DNA from 4 places in the Rhodococcus erythropolis R138 genome. Region 2 is predicted to be linked to each of the others. Evidence: riboswitches for the same ligand, from Rfam matches in the RefSeq annotation. Region 2 holds a riboswitch; each other region holds the start of a gene.
The links. Region 2 has a riboswitch for cobalamin ahead of H351_RS22165 (ABC transporter substrate-binding protein). Riboswitches for the same ligand answer to the same signal wherever they lie in the genome.

Region 1 (3,131 bases), 1.3 Mb from region 2:
CGAGATCATCTGAGCCCAATCCGCGGCGGTGCGTCCGCGAAAATCCGGAGCCATGTCTTCGAGGACCAGTGCACAAACCTTTTCGGGATGCGATGCGGCGAAGCACCACGCGTGCAGAGCCCCCATCGAATGGCCGATCACGATCATCGGCTCCTCGATGGACGCAACGGCAGATGCCAGGTCGTCGACGAATGCCTCGGTGGTCAGCTCTGACGGCGCGGGCCGGCCGTGACCGGCGGCGTCGAACGTGTAGACGTGGCCGAACTCGCGGATCCACGGCACCTGGCGTCGCCACGTCCTCGAGCTGCCCATGAGGCCGTGCAACAACAGAATCGGTTGTCCTGTTCCACCTTCGTCATGCAACACGAGTGTCACGGTACGCGGTGAAGGTGCGCGGGTAATGTCGCTTGCATGGCAGTCGTGAAGATCAATGCAATCGAGGTCCCCGAGGGCGCCGGCCCCGAACTGGAGAAGCGCTTCGCAGCACGCGCTCATGCAGTCGAGAACTCCCCGGGCTTTCTCGGATTCCAACTCCTCCGCCCCACCGCAGGTGAGAGCCGTTACTTCGTGGTGACGCAGTGGGAGTCCGAGCAGGCGTTCGCCGATTGGCGTGACGGCCCTGCCCGCGAAGCCCATTCCGGCGAGCGTGCGAAGCCCGTCGCTTCGGGTGCGTCGTTGCTCGAGTTCGAAGTTGTCCTGGACGTCGCCGCAAAGAGCTGATCTCGAACGATTGTGCCCGCCTTGGCGGGCACAATCGACGGTCATCTCGGCTTCACGCGTTGACACGGTGCGGGCAGTAGTGCAAAAGTTCGCATGTAAACGCGATGGTCCGACAGGAATCCGGTGAAAGCCCGGAGCGGTCGCGCCACTGTAATTCGAGGTGAAGTGCCTTTTTCGGCACGACTATTTCGACAGCCAGACACTTCGGCCATCGCATGGACCTAGGGGACGCGAAAATCCCAGGAGGCTTCGATGGCTCTCGCCTATTCTCCCGATACGTCGATCGATTCGACTCGTCTTGCTTTCCTCGCCGCTGCAGTAGTTCTGTTCGCGATGCTCGCTCTCTACCTGGTCGGATTCGACCAGGGCGCTATCTCTCGCACCGGCATGTACATGCATGAATTGATGCACGACGGTCGACACTTGATGGGCCTGCCGTGCCACTAGTCGACAATTTCACGAAGCTTCTCATTCGTGGTTTGTTGGCTGGTTTGATCGCAGGCATCCTTGCCGGCGGAGTTGCATTCGTGCTGGGTGAACCGCACGTCAATGCCGCCATTGCGATCGAAGAAGCCAACAGCGCCACCGGTGAGGTTGCCGGCGAAGCCGCTGGGCATTCGCACGGTGACGAAGAAGAACCACTGGTGAGCCGCGACGGGCAGCGCGCCGGGCTGTTCCTGGCCACAGCGCTGGCCGGACTGGCACTCGGGGCGATCTTCTCGGTCGTTGCCAATTACGCTCGACGACTCACCGGAATGTCCGGGCCGTTGTTGGCGATCACCATCGCCGTCGGTGGTTGGCTGGCCATCGAGGCCGTGCCCTTCTTCAAGTACCCGGCCAATCCGCCGGCCGTCGGAGATCCCGACACCATCAACCAGCGCACACTGCTGTGGCTGGCCGCCGTGATTCTCGGGCTACTGTCCGTCACCGCGGCAGCAGCGGCGGCAAAGGCAGTTTCCGGGCACGAGTTCCTCAGCGTGCGCATCGCTGCTCCGGTGGCTGCGTTCCTGGTGATCGCCACGATCGGTTACGTCTCGCTTCCCGGCATCAACGAGGTGGGCGAGGACTTCCCGGCAACTCTGCTGTGGGAGTTCCGACTTTCCTCGCTCGCTACGCAGGCGACGCTCTGGCTCGTACTCGGGTTGGCATTCGCCTTCCTCACCGAGCGCGCGACCAAGAACACCGAAGTAGCAAAGAAGTACGCCCTTCGCTGAACCTGCTGTGCGCCTTTATTAACCGCGGGCGGTTAATAAAGGCGCACAGCAGTTCTATTTCAGCTCAGGTGATGCACTTCCTGCAGTCCGTACACCGGCGTCGGGATGCCCTCGTAACGCGCCTTCAACTGCAACGCCAAGTACAGCGAGTAGTGGCGCGACTGGTGCAGATTGCCTCCGTGGAACCACAGCGCTTCCTGCTGCGTCGGCTTCCACATGTTGCGCTGCTCGCCTTCCCACGGTCCCGGATCCTTGGTGGTGTTCGACCCCAGGCCCCACACCTTGCCGACCTTGTCGGCGGTGTCCTGACCGATCAGATCCGCCACCCAGCCGTTCATCGAGCCGTAGCCGGTCGCGTAGACCACCACGTCGGCAGGCAATTCCGTACCGTCTTCGAGGATCACGCTGTTCTCGGTCAGCTCACGAATGTTGCCGTGCGCGAGCTTGATGTCCCCGTTCGCGACCAGTTCGGCCGCGCCTACGTCGATGTAGTACCCCGAGCCGCGGCGTAGGTACTTCATGAACAGACCTGAACCGTCGTCGCCCCAGTCGTGCTCGAAGCCCGCCTTCTCGAGGCGATCGTAGAAATCCTTGTCGCGCTCATGGATTGCGTCGTACACCGGGATCTGAAACTCGTGCATGATCCGGTACGGCAGCGAACCGAACGTGAGGTCTGCCTTGTGTGTCGTCATGCCCGCGGCCAGTGCTCGCTCCGAGTACAGATCGCCCAAGCCCAAATCCATCAGCGAATCCGACTTCACGATGTGCGTCGAGCTGCGCTGCACCATCGTGACGTCGATGCCGTTCTCCCACAGTGCGCCGCAGATGTCGTGCGAGGAGTTATTGGCCCCGATCACGACGACCTTCTTGCCCACGTACTGATCCGGGCCGGGGTGCTTGCTCGAGTGGTGCTGATCGCCGAGGAACTTGTCCTGCCCGGGGAACGTCGGAACGTTGGCCTTGCCGGACATACCCGTCGCCATCACCAACTGCTTGGGACGCAACGTCAGCTTCTCGCCGTTGCGGTTGACCTCGACGGTCCATTCCTGGGTCTTCTCGTCGAACGACGCAGAGGTGCAGGTCGTGGAACTCCAGTACGGAACCTCCATGACCTTGGTGTACATCTCGAGCCAGTCGCCGATCTTGTCCTTGGGCGCGAACACCGGCCAGTTGTCGGGGAACGGCATGTATGGCAGG
Region 2 (3,131 bases):
GTAGAGCCCTCGCTGTAGAGAGCCTGAACCGCGATGAGTTGATTGGTGCTCGCGACGACGGTCGCCTGACCGATGCCCTCGACCTGACCGGCGGACTCGGCGATCGCTGCACCTTCGGCCGGGGTGAGAGTGTTCCCGTCCTCGGCCTGAAGGATCATCGTCGCGCCGTTGCCGGTCTGCGGGAAGTCGTTGACCAACGTGTCCATTGCGACGCGAGCGGGGTTGTTGTCCGGGAGTGCGGTGTACGAGAGTTCTCCCAAACGGGCACCGAGCAGCGGCGAGGCCATCACGAGCAGCACGGCCACGATCGTCACCGAGACCGCGACCGGACGCTTCATCACCCACGTGACGACGCGGCCCCAGAACTTGCGCGAGCGTTCCTCGCCGCGTTGCGCCGCATCCTTGCGCCACGTCAGGGCGTTGATGCGATGCCCCAGAATGGCAAGCAGCGCAGGCACAGCGGTCAGCGACAGAACCGCCGCGCTCAGTACTGCTGCGATCGCACCGAAACCCAAAGACCGGATGACGGCCTGCGGGAAAACGAGCATGCCGCTGAACGCGCAGATCAGCAGCAGACCCGAGAACATGACGGTGCGACCCGCGGTCAGAACTGTCCGCTGCGCAGCCGCTCCCGGGTCCGAGCCCGAATTCAGTTCTTCACGGAACCGACCGACCACGAACAGTCCGTAGTCGATTGCAAGTCCCAACCCGAGAAGAGAAGCGACGTTGATCGAGAACGAGGACACATCGGTGATCAACGTGAGGATTCGCAGAACCGCCAAGGCGCTCAAGACACTGAGTACACCCACGAATACCGGAACCGCCGCAGCGACGATGCCGCCGAAGATGAAGACCAGCAGCACCAGAGTGATCGGAATGGCGATGGCTTCGGCGACCACCAGGTCTTTCTCCAGCTTGGTGTTGAACGCGACGCCGACAACGGTATTACCCGCGAATTGTGCCTCGGCACCTTCAACTTCGAGCTTCGGCAAGAGATCGGCGAAAGTAGCAGGTGTGACGCCCGAGTCCGGTGCCAACGTGATCGCAACGGCCGCCATGGATCCGTCGTTCGAGAGCAGACTGGCCTTGGCCGCGGCGTCCGTTCCCCAATACGACTTCACCGACGCGGTCGGCACTTCCGTTTTGAACTGGTCGACGGCGGCCGTTACTGCCGGCCCGATGTCGTCGAGGGTCTTGCCGTCGGTGGGTGAGTAGATCGCGATGATGTCCGGGGTCTGCGGCCCGAGATTGTCTTCGATGATGTCCGCAACCTTCGCGGAGTCGCTGCCCGGATCGATGAAGCCGCCCTGGCTGAGCTTGCCGAACACTCCGAGTCCCCACACCCCACTGATGAGAACTATCAGAACCGCGAGGCTCAGTACCCACCATTTCCGGGCGACGACGGTTTGGGCCCAGCGTGTCATGTATCAACTCCGGTGTGTGGGGGCGTCTGGCCAGATCGACTGTAGTGGGCGTTTGGTCTTGAATCGGAAACGTCATGCATACTGCTCGAAGCACTTGCAAGCCACGCGTGTGGGGGAAGCCGGTCCGAATCCGGCGCTGACCCGCAACGGTAGGTCGATTCTCGGTAGTCACCGAGCGTCGGCAAGCCCGATTACCCACCGCGCGGTGTGCGACATCCATTCGTCGTGGTCTACGAAAAGGAAGTCCAGCAGGAGCTCTGGCCGAGTATCAGTGTGCGGGCGGAGTTGTCTGTCGGATTCTCATTCGTGGCTCAGAGCCCTTACGAGGTCCCCGTGTCACTTCAGTTCTCCCCGTCCCGCGCCGCCGCTGTTCTCATCGCGGTCGCCTTGGTTTCGGCAGGTTGTTCCAAAGGCCAGGAATCAGAGTCCGCGTCTGCTGCGGAATCCTTCGCACAGCCTGTGTCCGTGACCAACTGCGATCGAGAGATGACCTTCGACTCGCCGCCGCAGCGCATCGTGTCTTTGAACGGGCATGTCACCGAGGCGCTCATCGAAATCGGTGCGGGTGACCGGATCGTCGGTCGGGCGTACAGCGACAATCCGCCAACTGCGGAGACCGCCGATGTATTCAACAAGATTCCCAGCCTCTCCGATACGTTCCCCAGCATGGAGCAGGTTCTCGACGTCGATCCGGACTTCGTGGTCGGAGGAATGACCAGTGCCTTCAACGAGAAGCAGGGCCGTTCCCGAGACGCTTTCGGCGAGCGCGGAATCAACACCTTCCTCTTCTCGGAATACTGTGGCACCGGTTTCCCCGACATCGGATTGCTCGAGAACGACTACACGCAACTCGGTCGAGTCCTGGGCGTTGAAGATTCCGCCCGCGAGGTCGCAGAGGAGATCAGCGATGGTCTCGATTCCGTCCGCGCTTCGGTCGGGGACGCGGCGCCGGTACCGACCTTCTTCTACGACAGTGGTGACCAGGTTCCGACGACCATCGGCGGAGTCGGCGTCGGTCAATTGGTCGCGGAATACTCCGGTGTCTCGAACATCTTCGCCGAAGGGACAAAGCCCTACATCGACGCATCGTGGGAAGCTGTTGCCGAGCGTGCACCCCAGGCGATCGTGGTCATCGACTACGGCGACAAGACGGCCGAGCAGAAGATCGACTTCCTCCGTGCCCAGCCGTTGATGGCGACCACCCCTGCTGTGCAGCAGAACCGGTTCGTCGTGGTTCCTCTCGCGGACCTGTTCGAGAGTTCACGGTTGGTGCGTTCGGCACAGACCATCGCGACGGCCTTCCATCCGGGCGCTGACGCGGCGAAGTGACCCGCACGCGTTACGGGTACGGCGCCCTACTTGTCGGCTTGGCGGTCGCCTTGGCGATCGTCCTGGGGTTGGCCGTCTCCTTGGGATCGGTTCGCATTCCCGTCGGTGACGTCTGGGCGATAGTCGGAGCCCGTTTGGCGCCAGGGACTTTCGAAACGTGGTGGACCGCGGCGCGGGAGTCGATCGTGATCGACTCCCGCCTGCCACGTGCACTCACGGCTGCGGTCGTGGGTGCTTCCTTGGCGATGTCGGGTGCTGTTGCTCAGGCTGTCACACGGAATCCTCTTGCCGACCCGTATCTGCTCGGAGTTTCGTCGGGTGCGGGATTCATGGTGGTGCTCGTGTCGGTGCTGGGTTTCGGCGCCGGCCTCCTCGGGG
Region 3 (3,131 bases), 2.8 Mb from region 2:
GACCGGAACAGCTTTGAGTGCCTCACGCAGTGATTCGGCAATTTCGTCGACGCTCGGCACCCGCGGCGAGTGGATGTCGTAAACACCGGGGCCGACGCCGAGATCGAACCCGACCGAACTGAGATCGTCGAGGACCTCCATGTGTGAGCGTGCCGCCTCGATGGACGTGACGTCCGCGTCGAGGCCGGCGATGGCGCCGATCACCGCTCCGAACTCGGAGTAGCACAGGTGCGTGTGGATCGCGGTGGAATCCGCGACGCCCGAGGTGGCCAACCGGAAGGCGCCGACCGACCAGTCCAGGTAGGCGCGCTGATCCTCGGCACGCAGTGGGAGTAGTTCTCGCAGAGCCGGTTCGTCGACCTGGATGATTCCGATTCCGGCGGCCTGCAGATCGACGGTCTCGTCTCGAATGGCCAGTGCGACTTGATTTGCCGAGTCGGCGAGGGGTTGGTCGTCGCGGACGAACGACCAGGCCAGAATGGTGACGGGTCCGGTGAGCATGCCCTTGACCGGCTTGTCGGTCAGGGACTGTGCGTACGTGATCCAGTCGACGGTCATCTGCTTCGCGCGCGAGACGTCGCCGTACAGAATCGGCGGACGCACGCAGCGGGTGCCGTACGACTGGACCCAACCGTTGGCGGTGGCGAAGAATCCGTCCAACTGCTCCGCGAAGTACTGGACCATGTCGTTGCGTTCCGGCTCACCGTGCACAAGCACGTCCAGGTCCAGCTTTTCCTGGAGCGCAACAACTTCGGCAATTTCGGCGCGCATACGGTTGACGTACTCGGCTTCGTCGATCTCGCCCTTGCGCAGCGCTGCGCGAGCGATGCGGATCTTCGAGGTTTGCGGGTACGAACCGATGGTCGTCGTGGGCAGCGGCGGCAGAGAAAGCAGCTCGTCCTGGGCAGCGCGACGTTCGGCGGCGGGCGCGCGACCGGTCGCCGAGTTCAGCACCGCGTCCAGACGGCCTCGAACACTCGCATCATTGAGTCTGCGATCGTCCTTGCGGGTCGACGCGGCCGCTCGTGCCAGAGCGAACTCGTCCTCCACCGACTCTCGGCCCTGTGTGAGAGCGGTTGCGAGAGTTACTACTTCCTTGACCTTCTCGGTGCCGAACGCGAGCCACGAGCGCAGGGCCTTGTCGACATCGGACTCAGCGTCGAGTGTGTACGGAACGTGCAGCAGGGAGCACGACGTGGAGACGGCAAGCGTGTCCACGCTGCCGAACAAGGCACCCAAAGTGCTCAGTGCCGAGTCCAGATCGGACCGCCAGATGTTTCGTCCGTCGACCACTCCGGCGACGATTAGTTTGCGGGCGAGTTCAGGTACGGAGCCGATCGAATCCTGACCGGCCACCAGGTCGACGGCAAATCCTTCGACGCCGGTGGACGCAAGCGCGGGCAACGCGTCACGCAGCGAACCGAAGTACGACGCCAACAGGATCGACGGCCGCTTAGGCAGCGCTGAAAGCTGTTCGTACGCAGCGCGTGCCGCTTCGATTTCCTCGTCGGTGCGATCGCCCACGAGGGCGGGTTCGTCGAGCTGAATCCAGCTCGCACCGGCCTTCGCGAGCCGACCGAGTAGATCCGCGTAGAGGGGGAGTAGTTCGTCGAGCCGCGAGAGCAGCGGCTCGTCTGTGCCGACAGCCTTCGAGAGCAGCAGGAAGGTGACCGGTCCGATGACGACCGGGCGGGCTGCAATGCCGTCGGAAAGTGCTTCTGCCAGTTCGGACAAGACCTTGGACGGGTCGAGTGCGAACGTGGTGGACGGTGAAATCTCCGGCACCAGGTAGTGGTAGTTGGTGTCGAACCACTTCGTCATTTCGAGTGGCGCGATGGTGTCCGTCCCACGGGCAGCGGCAAAGTAGCGGTCCAACGGATCGGCGACCGACGCGACGCGGTCGGGCAGCGCGCCGAGAAGAACTGCGGTGTCGAGCATCTGGTCGTAGAAGGAGAAGGTATTGACCGGGATGGAGTCGAGGCCCAGGTCACGGAGGTCGGCCAAGCCCTGCCGACGGAGGTCACGGGCGCCAGCCTGCAGGGCGTCGGCGTCGATGCGCCCTGCCCAGTAGCTTTCGGTTGCCCGCTTGAGTTCTCGATGAGGACCGATGCGCGGTGAGCCCAGCACGGTCGAAGTGAATGTTGTTGTCACGGAGTTTCTCCAGATTGCCAATGCATTGATGGCCACTGCCGGCAGACGGGTACACCTCACGAGACCTCGAGTTTCGGCGGACAGTACTGCCCGCACCGCACACGAGGTCCGATGGAGATCTACACGCCCATTCCACGAGGCGGTGGACCGTCGGGCACGGCGTGCCCGACACAGTCGGCAGGTCTTCGGACTCGCGGGCACTCGATCGAGTTGGATCGAACCTACTGGCCGTCGCTTCCCAGGCGGATGCCCAGTGCACATAAACGGCGGTCGTTCCTGCTTACCGCTGCGGGACAGTCCCGGATTTTCACCGGGTTCCCTCTCACTCCGACAGCTTGCGCTGACGGGGCTTCGACGCCGGGAACGGTCTTCGGGGCTCCTCATGACCGCGCCGGGCGAACCAGCTGCATCGACCAGCATAAGGCCAACCCTCCCTGAGCAGTCAAGGAGAGTCGGCGAAGGGCGCTACGCGCGTGACATGTAGGAATTCGAGTCCGGTGGTACGCGCGGAAGATTCTCGGAGGAACGTAGATTCTCCGCCATTTCGACAAGCAGATCCTGCGAAGACGGCGATAGATCGACGACGCGAGAGGTGAGGTTTCGCAGGCGCACGTTGTGCAGCTGTTCGAGGAGAGAGAGGTCCGCCTCGCCGCCCGAGATCGCGGGCGGAGTTTGATCGGACGGGGCGTAGAAGTAGTCCGGATGGACGTTGAAGAAGTGGGCGAGGGCGGCAACCACTTCGGGTGACGGGTTGGTTCGGACGCCGGTGCGCAGTTGGGACAGGTACGGCGTCGAGATGCGGCAGCCGAACTCGGTCATGCCGCGAACGACCATCGCGTTGGTGACGTGAAAGTCGGCAGTCTCGAACAGCGAGTTCAAGCGATCGTTGAACTGGTTCGACATGAGACGTCCCTTCCCCCGTTACGCACAGGCTCCGTCGATTCAATTAACTGCATCATAGCCAGTTATCGAACGATTAG
Region 4 (3,131 bases), 1.1 Mb from region 2:
CCCAGGTGGCGCGGCTGCTGGTCAGGCACAGTCCCTGCAAGATCGGAACGTCCAAAGCGGCGAGTGCTGCCACGTCCCACGCTTCGTCGTCGCCGCCCGCCGATGCGGTGGCGGGCTTGGTGCCGCCGGCAGCAAGAACCGTCACGACCATGGCGTCGGCGCGGCGGAGCGTGCTCAGAAGTTCGGCTTCTGCGGTTCGCAGAGATGCGCAGTAGATCGGCAGCGCGGTGCCACCGGCCTCGGCGACCGCGTCGCACAACGCCTGGATATACCGGGTGTTTCCGGCCAAATGCTGGGCGCGGTAGTACAGAACTGCGATGACCGGACCGCTCGCCGAGTCGAGATCGGGCGCGAAATCAGCGATGCCCCAGGAAGGCAGGTGAGCCGGCGGCTCGAAACCGTGGCCGGTGAGCAGGACGGTGTCGGAGAGGAAGTGGTGCAGCTGTGCCAGATTCTGTGTGCCACCCTCAGCCAGGTAGTTGTGCGCCTCGGCAGCAACACCGGCGGAGACCGTCGAGCACTCCATGAGGTCGGCATCCGGCGCGTGCTCGCCGCCGAGAACGACTACGGGGAGTCCGGAGGCGAGGACCATGTCCAGGCCGTCTTCCCAGCTGCGACGGCTGCCGAGGATACGAACGATCACGAGGTCGACGCCGTCGAGCAAGGGCGGCAAGTCCTCCGAGACCAGCAAGCGTGAGGGGTTGGCCCAGCGATAGGAGACGCCGTCGCCGGCTTCCTGGCTGGCGCGGGCGCTCAGCAGATCGGTATCGGACGTGGAGAGCAGAAGAATCACGGGTGAAGCCTTCCTGGGGTTTCGCGCCCCGTGGCACAGATCTGTCATCGACGGCGGTTGAGGGTCTGACTCGTGTTTCCGAGCGGAAACACGTCCCGCTCGAGCAACACTCACAGTGGCGCGACCGCACCGGACTTTCACCGGTTTCCTCAACTGCCGTCACTGGTGGTGGTGATGCTACCGGTCCGCAGAAGGCACTCATGACAGGTCGTACCCTGGAGCCATGCCCACGGACCGTTCACAGCCAGACGCGTGCCCGGGTGCACTGCAAGTTCACCACGCCGCCGACGGCGCACTGGCACGCGTGCGCCTACCCGGCGGACTCCTCACCCCGGTCCAATTGCAGACGCTCGCCGACGCAGCGCGCGATCTCGGCAACGGGCAGATGGAACTCACTTCGAGGGGCAACGTCCAACTGCGCTCGGTCTCGGATCCCGAAGCCTTCGCGTCGCGAATCGCGTCGGCCGGCCTGCTGCCGTCCGCGACGCACGAGCGAGTGCGCAACATCCTCGCGTCCCCACTGTCCGGCCGTATCGGGGGCGTAGCCGACATTCGTGAACTGGTCCACCGTCTCGATTCGGCGATCCAAGCGGATCAAGCATTGGCGGATCTGCCAGGGCGAACCCTGTTCACCCTCGACGACGGGCGCGGAGACATCACCGGGCTACGGGGCGATTTCGGGCTCCATGCGCGCAGCGCCACCGAGCATTCACTGGTGCTCGCCGGTCACCACACCACTCACCGCGTCCAGGCGGACGACGCCGTCGAATTGCTCCTCGAGGCGGCTCGATCATTCCTCGACGTCCGCGACAAGCACTGGCGCCTGGCCGAGGTTCCGGACGGAATCGAACGCACCCTCGAGCAGCTGGGTCTGAGCGCCGAGTCCACCGGTGCGGCGGACCTCACGCCGGATGCACGACCCACCATCGGCTGGCTCGAGCAGCGCGACGGGACCGTAGCCCTGGGCGGAGGCTTGCGATTCGGGCTGCTCGACGCTCGGCTGGCCGAGTTCCTGGCCGCCGTCGACAAGCCCGTCGTCGTGACGCCGTGGCGATCGGTGCATATCTTCGACCTCGACGAATGGGCTGCCGAGCAGGTAGTCCGGGTGTTGGCGCCGATGGGGCTGATCTTCGACGAGAACTCACCGTGGCTCGACGTCACCGCCTGCACCGGAAGCCCGGGATGCGAGAAGTCGCTCGCCGATGTGCGCACCGACGCCATCACCGCGGTAGAGCAGGCAGAACTGCCAGTCGTCGGGCGCCAGCACTGGGCCGGGTGCGACCGCAGCTGCGGACGTCCCCGCGGGGACGTAGCGGATGTGATTGCGACGGGTGACGGTTACCGGGTGAATCCGGCCGATCGGTGATGCCTCTATCGTGTGGCACATGATCGAGTACATCCGTGACGGCGCGGAAATCTATCGCCAGTCCTTTGCCACCATTCGGGCCGAAGCCGACCTGAGCCGTTTCCCGGCGGATGTCTCGCAAGCTGTAGTGCGCATGATTCATGCAAGTGGCCAGGTCGATCTCGTCGACGACGTCGCCTTCACACCGGGTGTCGTCTCGGCTGCGCGCGCAGCTCTGCGCGACGGCGCGCCGATTTTCTGCGACGCTCAGATGGTGGCTGCCGGCATCACGCGCAAGCGTCTGCCCGCCGGTAACGACGTCATCTGCACCCTCGGCGATCCGCGGGTTCCCGTGCTGGCGTCGACCATCGACAACACTCGCTCGGCGGCTGCTCTCGAACTGTGGGGAGCCAAGCTCGAGGGCGCTGTTGTCGCGATCGGAAACGCACCCACCGCACTGTTCCATCTCCTGAACCTCATCGAAGCCGGCGCACCCCGTCCGGCCGCCATCGTCGGAGGTCCGGTCGGCTTCATCGGCGCTGCCGAGTCGAAGGAAGCCCTCATCGAACACGCCAGCGGGATCGATCATCTCGTTCTCCGCGGCCGACGCGGCGGTAGCGCGATCACCGCGGCCGTCGTCAATGCGATTGCGAGCGAGGTCGAATGAGTGCAGGCAAGCTCTGGGGTGTAGGTATCGGCCCCGGCGATCCCGAATTGGTGACCGTCAAAGCCGCTCGCGTCATCGGCGAGGCCGATGTGGTTGCGTTCCACTCCGCGAGGCACGGCAAGAGCATCTCCCGCGGAGTTGCAGCGCCGTACATGCGCGAAGGACAGATCGAAGAACACCTCGTCTACCCCGTGACCACCGAGACCGTTGATCATCCCGGCGGATACCAGGGCGCGATGGACGAATTCTACGAAGCGGCTGCCGAACGGTTGGCAGTTCACCTCGCGGCCGGTCGAACCGTCGCGTTGCTCGCCGCCGGCGATCCG

Region 1: another riboswitch for cobalamin. It lies ahead of H351_RS28305 (CbtB domain-containing protein); the one in region 2 lies ahead of H351_RS22165 (ABC transporter substrate-binding protein).
Region 3: another riboswitch for cobalamin. It lies ahead of metE (5-methyltetrahydropteroyltriglutamate--homocysteine S-methyltransferase); the one in region 2 lies ahead of H351_RS22165 (ABC transporter substrate-binding protein).
Region 4: another riboswitch for cobalamin. It lies ahead of cobN (cobaltochelatase subunit CobN); the one in region 2 lies ahead of H351_RS22165 (ABC transporter substrate-binding protein).

Annotation. Positions count from the first base shown of each region.
Region 1 is NZ_CP007255.1:6,169,226-6,172,356, forward strand. Features, by position in the region: gene H351_RS28295 (alpha/beta fold hydrolase) at 1-366, opposite strand, end outside; gene mhuD (mycobilin-forming heme oxygenase MhuD) at 412-720, shown strand; cobalamin riboswitch at 809-947, shown strand; gene H351_RS28305 (CbtB domain-containing protein) at 973-1,167, shown strand; gene H351_RS28310 (CbtA family protein) at 1,158-1,934, shown strand; gene H351_RS28315 (flavin-containing monooxygenase) at 1,994-3,131, opposite strand, start outside.
Region 2 is NZ_CP007255.1:4,825,174-4,828,304, reverse strand. Features, by position in the region: gene H351_RS22170 (MMPL family transporter) at 1-1,424, opposite strand, end outside; cobalamin riboswitch at 1,494-1,641, shown strand; gene H351_RS22165 (ABC transporter substrate-binding protein) at 1,758-2,753, shown strand; gene H351_RS22160 (FecCD family ABC transporter permease) at 2,750-3,131, shown strand, end outside.
Region 3 is NZ_CP007255.1:2,030,064-2,033,194, forward strand. Features, by position in the region: gene metE (5-methyltetrahydropteroyltriglutamate--homocysteine S-methyltransferase) at 1-2,151, opposite strand, end outside; cobalamin riboswitch at 2,311-2,519, opposite strand; gene H351_RS09545 (helix-turn-helix domain-containing protein) at 2,617-3,054, opposite strand.
Region 4 is NZ_CP007255.1:3,743,967-3,747,097, reverse strand. Features, by position in the region: gene cobN (cobaltochelatase subunit CobN) at 1-793, opposite strand, end outside; cobalamin riboswitch at 833-965, opposite strand; gene cobG (precorrin-3B synthase) at 1,017-2,159, shown strand; gene H351_RS17240 (precorrin-8X methylmutase) at 2,179-2,805, shown strand; gene cobJ (precorrin-3B C(17)-methyltransferase) at 2,802-3,131, shown strand, end outside.